Regions from separate parts of the Pseudomonas sp. LBUM1673 genome, predicted to be linked through region 1. Evidence: predicted binding sites of a transcription regulator. Region 1 holds the regulator's gene; each other region holds the start of a gene.
What was found. The regulator FliA, encoded in region 1, starts transcription of late flagellar genes. The targets are predictions, from matches to a motif close to CTAAAGTTTNNNNNNNNNNNGCCGNTAA.

Region 1 (5,376 bases):
GCCCAGCATGACCATCAGCGTCGGCATGATCGCCAGGGTCAACGGGACCTTGATGACGATCTTCGAGCCCTTGCCCTTGGTCGAGTAAATATTGATGGTGCCGTTGAGCTGGGCGATCTTGGTTTTCACCACGTCCATGCCCACGCCGCGCCCGGAGACGTCGGAAATTTCGGTCTTGGTCGAGAAACCCGGCGCGAAGATCAGGTTGAAGCAATCCGACTCGCTGAGACGGTCCGCCGCATCCTTGTCCATCAGGCCTTTCTTCACGGCGATACCGCGCAGGACATCAGCGTCCATACCTTTGCCGTCATCGGAGATGGACAGCAGGATGTGATCGCCTTCCTGTTCAGCGGACAGGATCACCTTGCCGCTGCGGGGTTTGCCCATCGCTTCGCGATCAGCCGGCTCTTCGATACCGTGGTCGACCGAGTTGCGCACCAAGTGGACCAGCGGGTCGGCCAAGGCCTCGACGAGGTTCTTGTCGAGGTCGGTTTCTTCACCGACCAGCTCCAGGTTGATCTCTTTCTTGAGCTGGCGAGCCAGGTCGCGAACCAGACGCGGGAAGCGCCCGAAGACTTTCTTGATCGGCTGCATCCGGGTCTTCATGACCGCAGTTTGCAGGTCGGCCGTGACCACGTCGAGGTTCGACACGGCCTTGGACATGGCTTCGTCGCCGCTGTTGAGGCCCAGACGGACCAAGCGGTTACGCACCAGCACCAACTCGCCGACCATGTTCATGATCTCGTCGAGGCGCGCGGTATCGACCCGCACAGTGGTCTCGGCTTCGCTGGCCGGTTTTTCCGCAGGCGGAGCGGCCGGGGCACGAGCAGGTGCCGGTGCAGCAGCGGCGGCAGGCTTGGGCGCTTCGGCTTTTGGCTCGGGCGCTTTGGCCACAGGTGCGGGCGCAGCAGCCTTGGCGACAGGGGTTGCTACCGCAGAAACAGCAGCACCTGTGCCCACTTCAGTGAACTTGCCCTTGCCGTGCAATTCGTCGAGCAGCGATTCGAACTCATGATCAGAGATCAGATCGCCGCCGGCCGCTTTAGCGGTTGGCGCAGCCGGGGCCGGAGCCGAAGCAATGGCCGATTCCAGCGCATCGACCGCAAAGTTGCCCTTGCCGTGCAGCTGGTCGAGCAGTGTTTCGAACTCGTCGTCGGTAATGTCGGAGCTGTCGCCTCCCGCTTTCGGGGCAGCCGGTGCAGCGGGCACAGCCACTGCATCGACAGCGAACTGGCCTTTGCCGTGCAATTGATCGAGCAACGACTCGAACTCGGCATCGGTAATTTCGTCACTTGCAGCCGCATCGGTGGCAGGCAGCGCAGCAACCACGGGAGCCTCGGCCTGAGCCTTGACGGCGTTCAGCGAGTCCAGCAGTTGCTCGAATTCGTTATCGGTAATGTCACCTGATTCGCTTTCAGCGGCAGGCTCTTGCACCACTTCAGCGACAGGTGCCGCTTCATCGGCGGTTTGCGGCTCGGCCAGACGGGCCAGAGCGGCCAGCAATTCAGGCGTGGCAGCCGTGATCGGGCCGCGTTCGCGGACTTCGCTGAACATGCTGTTCACCGCGTCCAGCGCTTCGAGAACCACGTCCATCAGTTCCGAGTCGACGCGTCGTTCACCCTTGCGCAGGATGTCGAACACGTTCTCGGCGATGTGACAGCACTCCACCAGCTCGTTGAGCTGGAGGAAGCCGGCGCCCCCTTTTACAGTGTGAAAACCGCGAAAAATTGCATTGAGCAAGTCCGCATCATCCGGTCGGCTTTCAAGCTCGACCAGCTGTTCGGACAGTTGCTCTAGAATCTCGCCGGCCTCAACCAGGAAATCCTGAAGGATCTCTTCATCGGCGCCGAAGCTCATTAAGGGGGTGCTCCTGAGGTCTAAAAACCTAAAAAACCTAAAATGCTAAAACTCTAAAATCCTAGGCTGGATAACAAATCGTCCACATCGTCCTGACCGGACACAACGTCTTCTCTTTTATCGGCATGAATCTGCGGACCTTCACCCTGCGAGAGATGTTTTTGCGGATCTTTTTCAGCCAGCATCGCTTCATGGTCATGTTCGATACCCGCAAAGCGGTCTACCTGGCTTGCCATGAGCACGAGTTTGAGCAGGTTGCTTTCAACTTCGGTGACCAGTTGGGTCACGCGTTTGATCACCTGACCGGTGAGGTCCTGGTAATCCTGGGCCAGCAGAATGTCGTTGAGGTTGCTCGACACGACGCGGTTGTCTTCGCTGCTGCGTGTCAGGAAACCGTCGACCCGCCGGGCCAGTTCGCGGAACTCTTCAGCCCCGACTTCGCGACGCATGAACCGTCCCCAATCCGTGCTCAGCGCCTGAGCTTCGTCGCTCAGGCTGTTGATCAGCGGCGTGGCGTTTTCCACCAGGTCCATGGTGCGATTGGCCGCGGCCTCGGTCAGCTTGACCACATAGGACAGGCGCTCGGTGGCATCCGTGATCTGAGACACTTCCTCGGCTTGCGGCATGTGCGGGTCAATCTGGAAATTGACGATCGCGCTATGCAGCTCGCGGGTGAGCTTGCCCACTTCCTGGTACAGGCCACGGTCACGGGTCTGGTTGAGCTCATGGATCAGTTGCACAGCGTCGCCGAACCTGCCTTTTTCAAGGCTTTCGACCAGTTCGACCGCGTGTTTTTTCAGGGTCGACTCAAAATCGCCCTGTGAAGATTCGATATGCTCCATAGCTCCCCCGTGGCGCAGTTTCTCAACCGATGCGTTCGAAAATCTTCTCGATTTTTTCTTTCAACGCCTGGGCCGTGAAGGGTTTGACCACATAGCCGTTAACACCGGCCTGGGCCGCTTCGATGATCTGCTCGCGCTTGGCTTCAGCGGTCACCATCAGCACCGGCAGGTGCTTGAGCCTTTCATCGGCGCGTACCGCACGAAGCAGGTCGATGCCGGTCATACCGGGCATGTTCCAGTCGGTGACCAGAAAATCGAAGTTACCGCTTTGCAGCATCGGCAACCCGGTCAGCCCGTCATCAGCCTCGGCGGTGTTGGTGAACCCAAGGTCACGCAACAGGTTTTTTATGATCCGCCGCATCGTTGAGAAGTCATCAACGATGAGGATTTTCATGTTCTTGTCCAATTCGACCTCCAAGCAGTCTTAAACGCGCCCAGCACCTGGACGCGCCATTTCAATCAATCCGGCAAAGCACTCAATGACTGTCTGGAGCACAACAGATCGAGACCGGCGCAGTTCAACACCACACCCGCTCCATTCGCAGTGTCCCCACACTGCCTTCAGCGCGCTCGCCACTCCCCCAAACGCCCCCGCAAACGGGCCGCGCACTGGCTGTGTAACTGGCTGACCCGCGATTCGCTGACCCCCAGGACCTCACCGATTTCCTTGAGATTCAACTCTTCGTCGTAGTACAGCGCCAACACCAGTCGCTCACGCTCCGGCAAATTGGCAATCGCATCCGCCAGCGCTGCCTGGAAGCGTTCATCTTCCAGATCGCGTGACGGCTCGAGATGAGCACTCGCGCCATCCTCATGCAGCCCTTCGTGTTCGCCGTCCTGCAACAGATCGTCGAAACTGAATAACCGGCTGCCCAGGGTGTCGTTCAAAATCCCGTAATAATCGTCGAGACTCAATTGGAGTTCGGCCGCAACCTCGTGATCTTTAGCGTCACGGCCGGTTTTAGCTTCAATCGAGCGAATCGCGTCGCTGACCATGCGGGTATTGCGGTGGACCGAACGTGGCGCCCAGTCCCCCTTGCGCACTTCATCGAGCATTGCGCCGCGGATTCGTATGCCCGCGTACGTCTCGAAACTCGCGCCTTTGCTGGCGTCGTATTTGGTCGACACTTCAAGCAGGCCGATCATCCCGGCCTGGATCAGGTCTTCGACCTGGACACTGGCCGGCAAACGCGCCAGCAAATGGTAGGCAATACGTTTGACCAGTGGCGCGTAACGCTCGATCAGCTCGTACTGCGCGTCACGTGCCGACTTCTTGTAGAGGTTGTAGCCACTGGCTGTCATAGGACGGGTCCTGCGGTTTGTTGCACGAGGCGCTCGACGAAAAATTCCAGGTGCCCACGTGGATTGGCAGGCAGCGGCCAGGTATCGACCTTCTGCGCAATGGCCTTGAACGCCAGGGCGCACTTGGAACGCGGAAAGGCTTCGTAGACGGCACGCTGCTTCTGCACGGCCTTGCGCACGCATTCGTCGTAAGGCACCGCGCCGACATATTGTAAGGCGACGTCGAGAAAACGATCCGTGACCTTGGTCAACTTGGCGAACAGGTTGCGGCCTTCCTGCGGGCTCTGCGCCATGTTGGCCAGGACGCGGAAACGGTTCATGCCGTAGTCGCGGTTCAGCAGTTTGATCAGCGCGTAGGCGTCGGTGATCGAGGTCGGCTCGTCGCATACCACCAGCAAGACTTCTTGCGCTGCGCGCACGAAGCTGACCACCGAGTCACCAATGCCCGCAGCGGTGTCGATCACCAATACGTCGAGGTTGTCGCCGATATCGCTGAAGGCCTGGATCAGGCCGGCATGCTGGGCCGGGCTCAGATGAACCATGCTCTGGGTGCCGGATGCGGCCGGGACGATGCGAATACCGCCAGGCCCCTGCAACAGCACGTCGCGCAGCTCACAGCGGCCTTCGATCACGTCGGCCAGGGTGCGCTTGGGTGTCAGTCCCAGCAGGACGTCGACGTTCGCCAGCCCCAGATCGGCATCCAGCAGCATGACTCGCCGGCCGAGCTCAGCTAAAGCCAGGGACAAGTTCACTGACACGTTAGTCTTCCCGACGCCACCTTTGCCGCCGGTCACCGCGATCACCTGTACGGGATGCATGCTGCCCATGTTATTTTCTTTACCTTGTCTTACTTAGACGGAGGCCACATTACTGGCTGCGCGTTCATCAACAGAACAATGCATGGCAGACCATCGATGTAGGTACAAAAACTGTTCATTAATACCTCAGCCAACCCGCTTGGTCGGGCTGTGGTAAAGGTCAGCGAACATATCAGCCATGGCTTCTTCGCTGGGTTCTTCCTGCATTTGCACGCTGACGGCGCGGCTAACCAACTGATGACGACGCGGTAGATGCAAATCATCCGGAATCCGCGGGCCATCGGTCAGATAAGCCACCGGCAACTCATGACTGATAGCCAGGCTCAACACCTCGCCCAGACTTGCCGTTTCATCCAGTTTAGTCAGGATGCAGCCGGCAAGGCCGCAACGTTTGTAACTGTGATAAGCGGCGGTTAGAACCTGTTTCTGGCTGGTGGTTGCCAAGACCAGATAATTTTTTGATTTGATGCCCCGTCCAGCCAGACTTTCGAGTTGCATGCGCAGTGCCGGGTCGCTGGCCTGCAGGCCGGCGGTATCGATCAGCACCACGCGTTTGC
Region 2 (5,376 bases), 2.2 Mb from region 1:
GCCAAGGCGAAGCGCTTTTCCTTGTTGTGATCGAACTGTGTGTCGGACTGATCCGACAACCCTGTCAGGCGATAGGCAATACGCTTGTCATCATCCACCGGCCCGCTGAAGTCAAAACCCATGCCGCGCTGGCCTTGGGTGCCCACCGTGGCCTGGACCTGGTGATAGGGCTCATACAACGGTTTCTTGCTGGTCAATGCCACCAGCCCGCCCGGTGAGCTGCGACCGTAGAGCACCGACGACGGCCCTTTGAGAATATCGACCCGTTCGAGGAAATACGGGTCCACCTGCATGGTGCTATAGGTGCCGCTGTCACCCATGGACTTTAGGCCGTCGAGGTAGATGTTATCCACCGAGCCGTCGTTGAAACCGCGCATTGCCACGTAGTCATAACGGTGGGTCGCGCCATAAGGATTGGTCAGCACGCCCGGTGTGTAGCGCATCGTCTGGGAGACGGTTTGCGAGCCCTGGTCGTCCATTTGCTCGCGGGTTACCACGGACACGCTTTGCGTGGTTTCCAGTAGCGCGGTACTGGTCTTGGTGGCGATCTGGCTGTGAGTCGCGTTGTAGCCATCCATGCTGCCCAGCGCATTACCCAGGGCGAAGCCTTTGATGTCGGTGGTGGGCAGTGCCAGGGCTTCGGTTTCAGCGACGGGCCGCAGCACATAGCTGCTGCCATCCTGACTGACGGCAACAAGCCCCGTGCCATTGAGCAAATGACTCAACGCCTGATCCGCTGAATAGTCGCCCTGTAATCCCGGCGACTGAAGTCCCTGAGTCTGAGCCGGAGTCGTCGACAGGGTGATCCCTGCCTGACGCGCGAATTGGTTGAGCACATCGCTCAAGGGGCCAGCGGCAATATTGTAGCGGTGGCTACTGGTCTCGCTGCCCTGTGCTGCAACGCCAAGTGTGGGCACCAGGCCGACACCCAAGGCGGTCGAGAACAGTGCCGCGCGGATGGCATGGCGCAAGACGCCTGATTCTGCGGCAAAATGGAGAGGACTCTTACTGATGGCGCGCACAGTCATTGTAGGTTTCCGTAGGAAGTCGCTGAAGGCAGAGTTGAAGTGCTTACTGACTAAGCCGGACTGGTTCGGAAAACCCGCCAAAAATAATTTAGGCCTGTCGCTCCAGCGTCACCCACCAGCGAGTGCGGTAGCGCAGTTGCACCGGCAGGGTTTGCGGCAGGATGGCCAGCAGCCTGTCGGTGTCTTCGAGACGGAAAACCCCGGACAGGCGCAAGTTGGCAATGTCCGCCGCGCAGCTCAGATACCCGGGCCGGTAACGCCCGACTTCATTAATGAAATCCCCGAGGCGCATGTTGCGAGTGACGATCAGGCCGTCGACCCAGGCGCCGGCATCCATGTCCTGGGGCGGTGCCAGCTGCGCTCGACTGCGATCGATCAGATAGCTCTGCCCGGCCTGTACCTGAATCGGCAGTCCGTCGGCAGCCCGTGGCGACTGGATCGCGATCATGCCGCTGGTGACGCTGAGCCGTGTGCAGTCGGCGTCCTGACGAACGATGAAGCGCGCGGCCACCCCTTCGAACACGCCGTGGCGGCTTTGTACCCGCAACGGTTGATCAAACGAAGAGCCCTCGTTCGCCCCGCCGCACGTCACGATGATCTCGCCGCGAGTCAGTTTGATCAGACGCTGCTGCGCGGTGTAGTCCAGATCCACCGCACTGGCGGTGTTGAGCTCCAGGCGTGTGCCATCCGGCAATTGGAAACCACGTCGCTCGCCTGTCGCGGTGGCGAAGTCGGCGGTCCACTGTTGCCAGCCGATCGTATCCTTGCCCAGCCACGCCGCCGAACCCATCAGCAACGCACCCGACAGCAGCTTCAATGCCTGGCGCCGTCCGAGTCCCTGTGCGCTGTTTTCCAAGGTATTGAAGGCGACTTGAGCGCCGGGTACCGCACGCAGATTGCTGCTCAACTCGGCTTGCAGGGACTGCACCCGTTGCCAGGCCAGTTCGTGTTCATAGTGTTCCGCGCGCCAGACGTCGCATTGCTGGCGCAGTCTGGAATTGGTCGCGTTGCTACGCAGGCGCAGCAGCCAGTGGATGGCTTGTTTGACCACCTGCTGTTGGGGCTCGCTGCGATGGTTCAGCGCTGAGTTATCCACAGGCATCACGCTTCATACCGCAACACGTAGCAGTGATACAGCGCGTCGGCCACATAACGCTCCACCGAACGCAGGGACAATCCCATATGTTCGGCGATCTGCTTGTGGGTAAGTCCTTCGCATTGGGCCAGCAGAAACGCCTGACGCACTTTTGGCTTCAGACCCTCAAGCATGCGGGCGATGCTTTCCAGCAATTCGAGCACCAATGCCCGCGCCTCGGCGCTCGGGGTTTCGGCCTCGGGCAAATGGGCGATGGTTTCCAGGTACGCGCGCTCGATTTCCTCGCGACGCCAATGGTCGATCACCAGACCGCGGGCGATGGTTCGCAGAAAAGCGCGTGGAGCCTTGAGTTCCAGGCGTTCGGTTCTTTGCAGCAGACGGACAAAGGTGTCCTGGGCCAGATCTGCCGCATCGGCCGCATTGCCCAATCGAGCGCGCAGCCACGTGTTGAGCCACCCGTGATGGCTGCTGTAAAGCGCCTGTACTGCAAACTCAGGTGAGGACATGAACGCGACAGCCCGAACATCACAAATGATAATTAGTCGCATTGTCATCAAGGGTCGAAAGATTTGCAACTGCCGTTCATGCACCATTGATAAACAAGGCTGCGCGGGCGCTCTAAGACGCCGTTCGGCGGGTAACTGACAGGTTTCGTACAAACCCCCTAAGTTTTCTCCCACTCGTGCCGACAGACTGATGAGACATGCGTGCACCAAAGTAGAGCGGCCCCAGAATGCCGTCTGCGCTGTTACATGGAATGTTGCAACCCGGAACGCATCCCCCCTTTTGCATAAGAAGTGCCATGAAATGAATCTCAAGTTCAGCCATAAAATCCTGCTGGCCGCTTCAGGCGTCGTGGTGCTGGCTTTTGCGTTGTTCACTTTGTACAACGACTATCTGCAGCGAAACACCATTCGGCAAAACCTCGAATCCTCTGTTGAACAAGCCGGCGATCTGACCGCCAGCAGCGTGCAGAACTGGATGAGCGGCCGCGTGCTGATCCTGGAAAACCTCGCGCAGAACGTCGCTCATCAAGGCGTCAATGCCGATTTGCCGGGGCTGGTCGATCAACCCGCCCTCACCTCGAACTTCCAGTTCACCTACGTCGGGCAGGCCAATGGTGTGTTCACCCAGCGCCCTGACGCGAAGATGCCGGACGGCTACGATCCGCGTCAGCGCCCCTGGTACAAGCAAGCTGTGGTCGCCGACAAGACCATGCTGACTCCGCCTTACATGGCCGCGGTCGGTGGGCTGGTGGTGACCATCGCCATGCCGGTGAAAAAGAAAGGCGAACTGCTGGGTGTCGTCGGCGGCGACCTGAGTCTGGAAACCCTGGTGAAGATCATCAACTCGGTGGACTTCGGTGGCATCGGTCACGCGTTCCTCGTTAGCGCCGACGGTCAAGTGATCGTCAGTCCGGACAAGGATCAGGTGATGAAGAACCTGAAAGACATCTATCCGGGTTCCAGCGTCCGTATCGGGAAAGGCATTCAGGAAGTAGAACTGAACAAGCAGGACCGCATTCTCTCGTTCACGCCGGTGAGTGGTTTGCCGAATGCCGAGTGGTACATCGGTCTGTCGATCGACAAGGCCAAGGCCTACGCACCACTGAGCCAGTTCCGCACCTCGGCACTGATTGCGATGTTCGTCGCCGTGACCGCCATTGCGGTGCTGCTGAGTCTGCTGATTAATGTGCTGATGCGTCCGCTGACCACGATGGGCCGTGCGATGCAGGACATCGCTCAGGGCGAGGGCGACCTGACCCGTCGTCTGGTTGTAGAAGGCAAAGATGAGTTCGGCGAGTTGGGCGGTTCCTTCAACCAGTTTGTGGAGCGGATTCACGCGTCGATTTCCGAAGTGTCCTCGGCGACCCGTCAGGTTCATGACCTGTCGCAACGGGTGATGGCATCGTCCAACGCTTCGATCATCGGCTCCGACGAACAAAGCGCCCGCACCAACAGCGTGGCCGCGGCGATCAACCAATTGGGCGCCGCCACTCAGGAAATCGCCCGCAACGCCGCCGATGCTTCGCAACACGCCAGCGGCGCGAGCGAGCAGGCCGATGACGGTCGTCAGGTGGTGGAAAAAACCATCTTGGCCATGACCGAGCTGTCGCAAAAAATCAGCTTGTCCTGCACGCAGATCGAAACCCTGAACGCGAGCACCGACAACATCGGTCATATTCTCGATGTGATCAAAGGCATCTCCCAGCAGACCAATTTGCTGGCGCTCAACGCGGCCATCGAAGCGGCCCGTGCCGGTGAGGCCGGTCGTGGTTTTGCGGTGGTGGCGGACGAGGTGCGTAACCTGGCTCATCGCACCCAGGAGTCGGCGGAAGAAATCCACAAGATGATCAGTTCGCTGCAGATCGGTTCTCGCGAAGCGGTGACCACCATGAACGCCAGTCAGGTGTCCAGCGAACAGAGCGTCGAAGTGGCGAACCAGGCCGGCCTGCGACTGGTCAGCGTGACCCAGCGCATCGGCGAAATCGACGGCATGAACCAATCGGTGGCCGCGGCGACCGAAGAACAAACTGCCGTGGTGGAAACCCTCAACGTCGACGTCAATCAGATCAACCTGCTGAACCAGCAGAGCGTGGCCAACCTCAATGAAACGTTGAAGGATTGCGATGCGCTGTCCCAGCAGGCCAATCGGTTGAAGCAGTTGGTGGATAGCTTCAAAATCTGATTGAGGTCAGTTTTACCGCGTTATCGTTCAATCGCGAGCAGGCTCGCTCCCACATGGGATTTTCAGTGATCACAACATTTGTGAACGACTGAGAACCCTGTGGGAGCGAGCCTGCTCGCGATAGCGGTGCATCAGTCACCGCCGAACCGAAGCCTTACACAAACAGCTTCAACACATTCCCCATCGCATCATCGGCAAACCCCTGAACGAAATCCTTGAACCCCGGCAGGGCTTCGGCACCGCCCTGGGTCGGTTCGGCGATGATGGTCCAGGTCGCCCGCGACTTGCCTGCGCCCAAGGATTCAACACTCATCGCCGCCCACAAATTGGCCACGCCCAGCGTGTTGTAGATCGTCGTCCAGGTCATGTTCAGCGCCTGGTCGTCCCGGGAGTTGAGTTGCTCGACCACCAGGTTGCCATCCTTGAAGAATTTCTTGCGCAGCGACGACACGCCTTCGCCCGTCATCTCGATGTGCGACAGCGCCGGAATGAATTGATCGAAGCCGGCAAAATTGCCGACCACCGCCCAGACTTGCGCCGCATCGGCCGGTACTTCCACCGAAG
Region 3 (5,376 bases), 2.7 Mb from region 1:
CAGCCTTGATCATTTTCGTGACGCTACGAAAATGATCAGCAGCCTGCAGAGACAAAAAAGCCGCGATGATCGCTAATGCCAGTCGATTAAGCGCAATCCATGTGGGAGCGGGCTTGCTCGCGAAGACGGCGACACAGTCAATATCGATGTCGCCTGACACACCGCCTTCGCGAGCAAGCCCGCTCCCACAGATTCCGCGCCTTAGCTGACGGGCATTGGCGACTATCGCGGCCTTTTTGTGGTCACTACTTGGCTGGCGCTGCCGGTTTCGGCGCCGGATCATCAAACAGGTTCAAACGCTCGCGAAGCTCATGGGCCGGCAGTGGTTCTTTATCCGCCGGCAATGCGTTCGGATCGGCTGGCGGCGCGGGCACTTCGCCCGGACCACCCTGCCCTTGCGTCGGCACTGCCGCAGGTTCCGCACCTTGTGAACCTTCGATGGCACGCTGGGCTTTCTTGGTCAGCACGACGATGTCGATCCGCCGGTTGACCGGGTTGAACGGGTTCTCCCGATCGAACAGCGCCGACGAGGCATAACCCACGACTCGTGCCACCTGAGCGTCCGGATAGCTACCGGCGATCAATGCACGGCGAGCCGCGTTGGCGCGGTTGGCCGAGAGTTCCCAGTTGCCGAAGTCGCCGGTGCCCGAGTATGGCTTGGCATCGGTGTGGCCGCTGATGCTGATCTTGTTCGGCACCGCTTTGATGGTGTCGGCCATGGCCAGCAGAATGTCTTCGAAATACGGCTTCAGACGCGCACTGCCGGAGTCGAACATCGGGCGGTTCTCGGCGTCCACGATCTGGATGCGCAAACCGTCCCGGGTGATCTCGAAGAGAATCTGGTCCTTGAACTTCTGCAGTTGCGGGTTTTCTTCGACCTTGTTCTGCAACTCTTGCAGCAACAGCTCCAGGCGTTCCTTCTCGACCTGCTCGGCCATGCCTTCGACCTGTTCGGAATCGATAGTCACCTTGTCTGGCTGGGGCTGGGATTTCACCTCGGGGTTGAGGGTGTTCTCCGGTGCCAGGGTCGGCGAGCCGCCCAGATCGATGATGTACGGCGTACCGCTTTCGGCAAAACCGACTGGGTCCTTGAAGTAACCGGCAATGGCGATCTTCTGTTCCGGTGTTGCCGTGGACAACAACCACAGCACCAGGAAGAACGCCATCATCGCCGTCGCGAAGTCCGCGAAAGCGATTTTCCAGGAGCCCCCGTGATGCCCGCCCGCGTACTTCTTGACGCGCTTGATGATTATCGGCTGGTTATTTTCCATGACTTAGCGACCGCGAACCGCTTGTTCCAGCTCAGCGAAGCTAGGACGGTGCGCCGGGTACAGAACCTTGCGACCGAATTCCACCGCCAGCGATGGCGGCATGCCGGAAGCCGAAGCCACCAGCGAAGCCTTGATGGCTTCGTAGACGTTCAGTTCTTCCTTGGCATCGTGCCCCAGGGCGTGGGCCAGCGGGCCAAAGAAACCGTAGGCAGCGAGAATACCGAAGAAGGTACCCACCAGAGCCGCACCTACGTGCAGGCCGATCATTTTCTGGTCGCTTTCACCCAGGGAAGCCATGGTCACCACAATACCCAATACCGCCGCGACGATACCGAAACCCGGCATGGCATCGGCGATGCCGTTGACTGCGTGGGAGGGGTGGTCCAGGTCTTCCTTGAGGCTGGTGAGTTCCATGTCGAACAAGCCTTCAAGCTCATGGGGAGCCATGTTGCCGGACGACATGATGCGCAGGTAATCGCAGATGTACGCGGTCATGCGGTCATCTTTCAGGACCGCCGGGTACTTGGCGAAGATCGGGCTCGCGGCGGCATCTTCGATGTCGCCTTCGATCGCCATCATGCCTTCGCGACGGCTCTTGTTGAGGATCTCGTAAATCAGTCCCAGCACTTCAAGGTAGAAGGTGTGGTTGAAACGCGAACTGAACATGCCCAAGGACTTCTTGAGCACATGCATCGTCATATGACCGGGGTTGGCCTGCAGGAATGCACCAAGGGCTGCGCCACCGATAATCATCACCTCGAAAGGCTGAATGAGGGCGGCAATCTTGCCGTGGGAAAGCACGTATCCGCCGAGCACGCTCGCGAATACGACGATGATGCCGATAATTTTAGCCATAGGTAGGAGAGCACTTACTGAGTCGGGTTCAAGGTCATATTCGGAAGTTAAACAATCTCTTCTTCTACTTATCGGCAAAACTGCGCCAGACTATAGCCAGTTCAGGCGAAAAGCCAATTTGACCCGCACCGGGCATAGGTAATGCAGACGATGATCGCGTCCAGACATGGCTAACGAAACGAACGTCCCAACCCAAAAACCGACCACTCTCGAAGGCTGGGTCAAGCTTCTCGATGGCGTGCATCTGCCAGTTCCGCAAACCAGTCACGACCAAGTCTGCAAAGCGATCCGCGATAGCCGCAGCTCTCTGCGCGACATTGCCGAACTGATGCAGGACAGCCCGGCCCTGGCCTTGAGCGTGATTCGCGAAGCCAACCGTCACACCCATGGCAGCATGACCACGCCGGCTGAAAACCTTGAGGTGGCGATCAATCGCCTCGGTTTGAAACGCACCGAAGAATTGCTCGAGCGCCTGCCCGCCGAACCCCAATCGCAGATCCCTGTCGCCCTGCGCCAGCTTCAACTGATCAGCCAGCACGCCACCCAACAGGCCAATGGTTTTTTTGCCGGTCGCCTGGCGCGGTTGTGGCAGGACATCCACTGGGGCAGCCTGCTGTTTCTTTCGCCGCTCTGGCCCATGGCATTGACCCATCCGCAGCTGCTTGAAGAGTGGGAGCTGCGGGTCATCCATAAAGGCGAGTCGGCGCGCAAAGTCGAAAAGCAATTATTTGGCGTACGCCTGCTGGAAGTCTGTCTGGCACTGGTGGACACCTGGCACTTGCCGATCTGGGTGCAGCAGGGGTATCGACTGCTGCGCAGCGAGCAACGTGAACTGGTGAAAGTCCTGCGCATCGCGCGTGACAGCGATCACCCGCTGCGACAACAGAACCGCCTCGATGACGACCCGACGCTGCGCCGCTGGCTCAATCAGCCAGCCAATACCGTGCTGCTGGCCAATGGTCTGGCGTTGTCGGCACAACAGGCCTGGGACAGCCCTCACTGTGAACGCTGGCAATACCTCACCAGCCTTTACCTGCAAATGCCGATGGATGAGGTGCAGCAACAATTGCACCAACAGGCCGCCAATAGCGCCCGCCAACACGCCATGCCGGACCTCTGGCACCCGGCCGAATCGCTGATCTGGCCGTCGGGCATCAACCGCGTTCACGCCGGTTTGCTGCCGGCCCCGGCGCCCACTGCCGAAGACCTGGCGAAGTGGCGCAAGCAATGCGCCGAATTGCTGGTGGAGCCGAGCCGTTTCACCAATGCCATGCACTTGACCACATCGGCCCGAGACGCCCTGGTGGCGTGTGGCATGCGGCGGGTGATGATTCTGATGGCCGACCGCACACATGCCAATCTGCGTGTGAACCAGACCGCCGGGCTGCCCAAAGAAACGGCCGGCCTGAACCTGGTAGTCAGCCAGAGCACCGTGCTGCAGCGCCTGCTCACGCAACAGGCCCAAGTGCGCCTGACACCGGCCAACAACGCACAATTCTCGGCCCTGTTGCCGGCCAGCCTGCGTTCGCAGTTTGGCGGTGAACACCTGCTGCTGCGCTCCTTGGTCAACAACGGCCGGGTGATCATGATCGTGGTGGCGGATCAGGGCGGCGGGCCGTTCTCGGAAATCACCGTGCAAGCGTTCGGCAAAACCGCGCAGTGCATCGAGAAAGCCCTGCACAGCTTTAGCCACCGCTAGGGCCTGATGCTGGTGTAGCAGCTGTCGAGGCTGCGCTCGGCTGCGCAGCAGTCGTGAATCCGGCCTACATGGTTTGCCTGACGTACCGCACGTTATGGTTTTACGACTGCTGCGCAGCCGAACGCAGCCTCGCAAGCTCGACAGCTGCTACGGCCCGGCATTAACCAACAGGGCCTGTTTTCAGTTATTTCCTGCGCCGCAATAACTGATAACAGGCCCTCATGACGCTGCGCTACAATCCTCCCCTTTGTGCTCTGGAGACCTCACATGTCTGACTTCTCTGGCTTGGCGCTGGTGATCGAACCGAGCGACCTGCTCCCGCGTCTCGACTCCCGCGAACTGATTCTGGTGGACCTGACCAGCAGCGCCCGCTATGCCGCAGGGCATATTCCCGGTGCACGCTTTGTCGATCCAAAACGCACTCAGCTGGGTCAGGCGCCTGCGCCAGGCCTGCTGCCAACCCAAGCCGCTCTTGAAGCATTGTTCGGCGAACTGGGACACAACCCCGATGCGGTCTACGTCGTCTATGACGATGAAGGCGGCGGTTGGGCCGGGCGCTTTATCTGGCTGTTGGATGTCATCGGCCACAGCAACTACCACTATATCGACGGCGGCCTGCCGGCCTGGCTGGCAGAAGGCCTGCCCATGTCGATCCAGATCCCGGCAGCGGTCGGTGGACCGGTCGCCCTGACGCTGCACGACGAACCCACCGCCACCCGCGAATACCTGCAAAGCCGTCTCGGTGCCGCCGACCTGGCGATCTGGGACGCGCGCGGGCCGCTGGAATACTCCGGCGAGAAAGTGCTGGCGGCCAAGGGCGGGCACATTCCCGGCGCGGTCAATTTCGAATGGACCGCCGCCATGGATCAGACGCGCAACCTGCGTATCCGCACCGACATGCCGAAAATCCTGGAACAACTCGGTATCACCAAAGACAAAGAAGTCATTACCCACTGCCAGACTCACCATCGTTCTGGCTTCACCTACCTGGTGGCCAAGTCGCTCGGTTATCCGCGAGTCAAAGGCTACGCCGGCTCCTGGGGCGAATGGGGCAACCATCCCGACACGCCCGTAGAGATTTAAGGTTTTTTAAGGACAGTTAATGAAAAAACGTTTGTTTATCCTCAGCCAATACCTGCTGCCCCACCACTTGCTCTCGCGGCTGGCCGGCTGCATTGCCGAATGCCGCGTGCGCTGGTTCAAGAACGCCTTGACCGCCTGGTTCGCCAAGCGTTATCAGGTGGACATGTCCCAAGCCCTGGTCGAAGACCTGACGGCTTACGAGCACTTCAATGCGTTCTTCACTCGCGCCTTGAAAGACGGCGCTCGCCCGCTGGACCAAACCCCGGGCACGATCCTCAGCCCGGCCGACGGCGCTGTCAGCCAACTCGGCCCGATCGAACACGGTCGCGTGTTCCAGGCCAAGGGCCACAGCTTCAGCGTGCTGGAACTGCTGGGCGGTGACGCGGCCAACGCCGCGCCATTCATGGGCGGCGATTTCGCCACCATTTACCTGTCGCCCAAAGATTACCACCGCGTGCACATGCCGCT
Region 4 (5,376 bases), 1.8 Mb from region 1:
TGTTGCCCCCCAGCGAATTCGTGCCGCTGGCCGAACAAAGCGGCTTGATCGTGCCGCTGGGTTACTGGGTGATTTCCCGGGCCTTGCGAGACATGCAGGCGTTGCGAGAACGGGGTCTGCCAGCGCTGCACATGGCAATCAACCTGTCGTTCCGGCAGTTTCAGGACAGCCAATTACTGTCGACCCTGAGCCGGTTGATTGCCGAGCGAGGTGTCGAGGCGCAATGGCTGGAATTTGAGCTGACCGAAACCGCGGTGATGCGTCGCAGCGATCTGGTCAAGCAGACCATGGATGCCCTCGGACGCCTCGGCGTGCGCTTCTCGCTGGACGACTTCGGCACCGGGTTCTCTTCGTTCGTGCACCTCAACAGCCTGCCGATTGCGTTGTTGAAGGTGGACAAGAGCTTTGTCGGCGGCATGGAAGAGCGGGAAGAGAATCGTAAACTGGTCCACGCCATGATCAACCTGGCGCACAACCTCAACCTCGAAGTGGTTGCCGAAGGTGTGGAAACGCCGGAACAGCTGGATTTGTTGCGCGGGTTTGGTTGCGATCAGGTGCAGGGGTATCTGATCAGCAAGCCGTTGCCATTGGCAGAGTTGGTGGAGTATTTGACCTTTGGCAGCAGCCAGCAGCCCGCACTGGAAGTCGTGAGCTAACCACAAACAACTGTGGATGCTTTTGTGGCGAGGGAGCTTGCTCCCGCTCGGCTGCGAAGCAGTCGCAAAGCTTTTGGGGCCGCTTCGCGACCCAGCGGGAGCAAGCTCCCTCGCCACAAAGGCCCGCTCCCACAGGGGATCTCAATCTGGCTGAGCGATTTGGAAGCTCGCCCCTGACGACGGTTCCCGCCGAATCATCCGCTTCATCTTCCACTCAAACGCCAATGTCAGACTCACCGCCGCACACGCCAGCCCCAGCGCCAGGCCCCACCAGACCCCTGTCGGCCCCCAAGTCAAATGGAAGGCCATCCACCAGGCGGCCGGTGCACCGATCAGCCAGTAGCAACCCAAACCCACCAGGAACGTGGTCTTGGCATCCTTGAGCCCGCGGATGCAGCCCATGGCGATGGTTTGCGTGCCGTCGAACAGCTCGAACCATGCCGCCACCGCCAACAGGCTCACGGCCAGGTTGATGACTTCGCGGAACGCCGGGTCGTTGTGGTCCAGGAACAAGCCGATCAACTGATTCGGCAGCAGCCAGAAGACCATGGCAAACCCCAGCATCGACGCAGCCCCGAAAGCAATGCCGACCCGTCCTGCCAGCCGCGCATCGAGCAATTGCCCGGCGCCGTAATGCTGACCGATGCGCATGGTGATCGCGTAGGAAAGCCCCGCCGGAACCATGAACGCCACCGAGACGATTTGCAGGGCGATCTGGTGCGCCGCCAGTTGCGTACTGCCCATGGTGCCCATGCACAGCGCGGCGAAGGCAAACAGGCCGACTTCTACCGCATAGGTGCCGCCAATCGGCAGGCCCAGGCGCCACAATTCCTGCAAGTACTGACGGTTGGGCCGCGACAGGCCCTGGCGCAACGGATAAGCGTCGTAGGCTGAATGCCGACGAATGTGCAGCGCGAGCGCCAGCGCCATGAGATTGGCAACGATCGCCGTGACCAGGCCGATGCCCACCAGGCCCATTTTTGGCAGGCCGAACATGCCGGTGATTAACGCATAGTTGAGCAGGAAGTTGGCCACCGTGCCGCCGAGGCTGATGACCATCACGGGTGTCGCCCGGCCGATGGCACTGGTGAAGCCGCGCAGTGCCATGAAGCTCAGGTAGCCGGGCAGGGCGAACGGTAGAATCAACAGAAACTGGCCGGCAGCCTGGACGTTGGATTCGGTTTGTCCGAGCAGCAGCAACACCGGTTTGAGGTTCCACAGCAGCAAACCCGCCACCAGCGCCATCAACCAGGCCAGCCACAACCCGGCCTGGGTCAGCCGCGCCGCGCCGATGATATCGCCCGCGCCCTGACGGATCGCCACCAGCGTACCGACCGCCGCGATAACACCGATGCAGAAGATCGACACGAACGAGTAGGTCGCCGCGCCCAGGCCACCACCGGCCAGCGCCTCGGGGCTCAGGCGCGCCATCATCAATGTGTCGGTGAGGACCATCAACATGTGCGCCAACTGCGAGGCAATCAACGGCCCCGCCAGCCGCAAGATGGCCCAGAGTTCAATACGCGCTGGATGCTGCATGGTCATCACGCTCGATTGTCAAAATGAACAGGAAGCGTCGATTCTCGGCGCTCTGCGGGGTTTGCACAAAGGGATAAAAAGGATGGGTGGCATGATTAAAACTCATGCTTGGGAGTTTCTGATAAGTTGGTGCAGTCGCGCTATAGGAGCTTTCCTGATGTCTCGTCGTCTTCCTCCCTTGTATGCCCTTCGAGCATTTGAAGCGGCGGCGCGGCGTAGCTCGTTTACTCGCGCCGCCGAAGAGCTGTCGATCACGCAAAGTGCGGTCAGTCGGCACATTCGTACGCTTGAAGAGCATTTCGCCTGTCGGCTGTTTCATCGCAGCGGGCGCAACCTGCAACTGACCGAATCGGCGCGGCTGATCCTGCCCGGCATTCGTGAAGGCTTCACCGCCCTCGAGCGGGCCTGCAATACCTTGCGTGCCGAGGACGACATCTTGCGCATGAAAGCCCCATCGACCCTGACCATGCGCTGGCTGTTGGCGCGGCTCAGTCGTTTTCGGCACCTGCGACCGGGGAACGAGGTGCAATTGACCAGCGCCTGGATGGACATCGATACGGTGGACTTCAACCACGAACCCTTCGACTGCGCCGTCATTCTTAGCAACGGGCATTTTCCACCGGACTGGGAGGCGACTTTCCTGTTCCCCGAAGAGCTGATTCCGGTCGGTGCACCGAATCTTCTGAAGGATCAACCGTGGGACGTAGCGCGCCTGGCCAGTACCGAGCTGCTGCACCCGACGCCGGATCGACGGGACTGGCGCAACTGGCTGGAGCGCATGGGCCTGACCGATCAAGTCTCGCTCAAGGGCGGGCAGGTATTCGACACGCTGGAGCTGGGCATGATCGCTGCTGCCCGAGGCTATGGCGTGTCCATGGGCGACTTGTTGATGGTGGCGGAGGATGTCGCACAGGGACGGCTGAGTTTGCCGTGGCCGACGGCCGTTGCCAGTGGTGAGAATTATTACCTGGTCTGGCCGAAAACCCGCCCTGGCGGTGAGCGTTTACGCAGGCTCAGCGATTTCCTGCAAGGCGAAGTCCGGGCCATGGAGTTACCGGATGTCGAACGTCTGGGCTGAATCGATGGAGCGACCGCAATGGCGGCCCTGAGCTATATCCCGGTTCATCACTCAAGTATTCGGCTTTGCCGCCGAAAGTCTGCTGATGGGACCTTCGTGCAGGCTCCATGTTTTCCCCCTATCAGAAATTTTGCCGAGTGTGCGATGGGGTCAGGATGATCCGGCCACTGGGTCAGGAGCTGTCATGTCTCAACCTCGTGCTCGGATCGCCTCACAGCTGGGTCTTGCGCTTGCCGTGATACTGGCGATTGTCATCAGTGGCAGTACTGTATTCGCTCTGCGTTCGCTGGACACTGCCAACCTCGCTACCCGCGAAGAGCACCTGGCCAGCGAGGCGCGGTTGCTGGCCGATCAACTGAGCACCTTTCACAGCACGTTGCGTGAAAGTACCCAGCGTCTCAGCGGCCTGTTCGAGAAACGCTTCAGCGCCGGTTTGAGCGTGCACCCGGATGAGCCGGTGACCGTGGCGGGTGTGCAGACCCCGGGCCTGCACCTGGGCAGCGAAGTGCTGAACAACAACTTCAAGGAAGTGGACGAGTTCAAGCAAATGACCGCCGGTGTCGCCACGCTGTTCGTGCGCAAAGGCGAAGACTTCGTTCGGGTCAGCACTTCCCTGAGCAAACAGGACGGCACCCGGGCCATCGGCACGTTGCTGGATCACGCTCATCCGGCCTATACGCGCTTGATGGCGGGGCAGAGCTACGTCGGTCGCGCCTTGCTCTTCGAACGGTCCTACATGACTCAGTACACCCCCGTACGGGACAGTGGCGGTAAGGTGATAGCCGTGCTGTTCGTAGGATTCGATTACACCGACGCGCAGAATGTCCAGTTCGACAACCTCAAGCGCTTTCGCATCGGCCAGACCGGCTCCCTGGCACTGCTGGATGAGCAGAACAAATGGCTGGTGCCGATTGCTGGTGTACAAGCGCTGGATCAGGCGGCCCCGACCATCGTTGGTTTGGCCAAGACGCCGGGCAAGGGCGATTTCTGGAGCGATTCGTCGCAAGACTTCTACAGCATTGCCGTGCCGTTCGAAGGCGGACCATGGTCGGTGGTGGCGAGCATGCCGAAAACCGAAATCCGCGCCGTGACCTGGAGCGTCGGCATTCAATTGGCCATCGGCAGTCTGCTGGCGATGTTGCTGGCAGTCGCTGCGGCGGTCTGGTTGCTGCGCAGCAAACTGGCGCCGCTGGGTGATCTGGTGCGTCAGGCCGAAGCCTTGGGCGCCGGTGATTTGAGTGTGCGCCTGAACGTGTCGAGCAATGACGAGATCGGTCAGTTGGCCCGTGCCTTCAACCAAATGAGCCAGGCGTTGTCGGCCATGGTCGAGCATATCCGCAAGGCCTCGGAAGAGGTCAACAGCCGCGCTCAGGCGTTGTCCGGTTTGTCCGGTGGTGCCTACGAAGGGATGGAGCAGCAGTCCGGCGAAATCACCAGCATGGCCGGCGCTGTAGAAGAATTCAGCGCCACCTCGCTGAACATCGCCGACAACATGGGCAACACCCAGCGTATGGCTCAGGAAAACGCACAGCAAACCCAGATCGGTCGTACGTCGATGGACGAAGCGTCCTCGTCCCTGGAGCAAATCGCCGGTGCGCTGAACAGCACCGCGACGGTGATCAATACCTTGGGGCAGCGCTCCCAGGAAATCGGCGGCATTGTCGGGGTGATTACCGCGATCGCCGAGCAAACCAACTTGCTGGCGCTCAACGCGGCCATCGAAGCCGCCCGTGCCGGTGAGCAAGGCCGTGGGTTTGCGGTGGTGGCCGATGAGGTGCGCAACCTGGCCTCACGCACCCGCCAGGCCACTGACGAAATTTCCGGGATGATCCAAAGCATTCAGCAGGAAACCGGCAACGCCATCAGCACCATGGAGCAGGGCAACGTGCTGATGCAAGAAGGCCTGTCGCGCAACGCCAACGTCGCTTCGGCGCTGGCGCGGATCGATGAACAAAGCCGCTCGGCGGGTCAGCAATTCGCCGCGATCACCACTGCGACCCAGGAACAAAGCAGCACCGCGACCTTGCTCAGCAGCAATCTGCAAAGTATTGCTTTGGCCAACAGTGAGCAGCGGGAAGTGGTGTCGAACCTGGCTGTGACTGC

Region 2: ACA044_RS00630 (methyl-accepting chemotaxis protein) is a predicted target of FliA. The motif match lies at 2,789-2,816, and genes of this name have one in related genera.
Region 3: motA (flagellar motor stator protein MotA) is a predicted target of FliA. The motif match lies at 2,195-2,222, and genes of this name have one in related genera.
Region 4: ACA044_RS29920 (methyl-accepting chemotaxis protein) is a predicted target of FliA. The motif match lies at 3,324-3,351, and genes of this name have one in related genera.

The regions. Positions count from the first base shown of each region.
Region 1 covers NZ_CP166780.1:4,738,664-4,744,039, forward strand. Annotated here, with positions in the region: gene ACA044_RS21925 (chemotaxis protein CheA) at 1-1,857, opposite strand, end outside; gene ACA044_RS21930 (protein phosphatase CheZ) at 1,911-2,699, opposite strand; gene ACA044_RS21935 (chemotaxis response regulator CheY) at 2,722-3,093, opposite strand; gene fliA (RNA polymerase sigma factor FliA) at 3,261-4,001, opposite strand; gene fleN (flagellar synthesis regulator FleN) at 3,998-4,828, opposite strand; gene flhF (flagellar biosynthesis GTPase FlhF) at 4,946-5,376, opposite strand, start outside.
Region 2 covers NZ_CP166780.1:126,803-132,178, forward strand. Annotated here, with positions in the region: gene ACA044_RS00615 (TonB-dependent siderophore receptor) at 1-1,028, opposite strand, end outside; gene ACA044_RS00620 (FecR domain-containing protein) at 1,117-2,130, opposite strand; gene ACA044_RS00625 (sigma-70 family RNA polymerase sigma factor) at 2,130-2,630, opposite strand; gene ACA044_RS00630 (methyl-accepting chemotaxis protein) at 2,932-4,812, shown strand; gene ACA044_RS00635 (SRPBCC family protein) at 4,967-5,376, opposite strand, start outside.
Region 3 covers NZ_CP166780.1:617,287-622,662, reverse strand. Annotated here, with positions in the region: gene motB (flagellar motor protein MotB) at 246-1,271, opposite strand; gene motA (flagellar motor stator protein MotA) at 1,275-2,126, opposite strand; gene ACA044_RS02755 (HDOD domain-containing protein) at 2,293-3,825, shown strand; gene ACA044_RS02750 (rhodanese-like domain-containing protein) at 4,093-4,908, shown strand; gene asd (archaetidylserine decarboxylase) at 4,928-5,376, shown strand, end outside.
Region 4 covers NZ_CP166780.1:6,539,106-6,544,481, reverse strand. Annotated here, with positions in the region: gene ACA044_RS29935 (putative bifunctional diguanylate cyclase/phosphodiesterase) at 1-656, shown strand, start outside; gene ACA044_RS29930 (NorM family multidrug efflux MATE transporter) at 798-2,195, opposite strand; gene ACA044_RS29925 (LysR substrate-binding domain-containing protein) at 2,353-3,273, shown strand; gene ACA044_RS29920 (methyl-accepting chemotaxis protein) at 3,458-5,376, shown strand, end outside.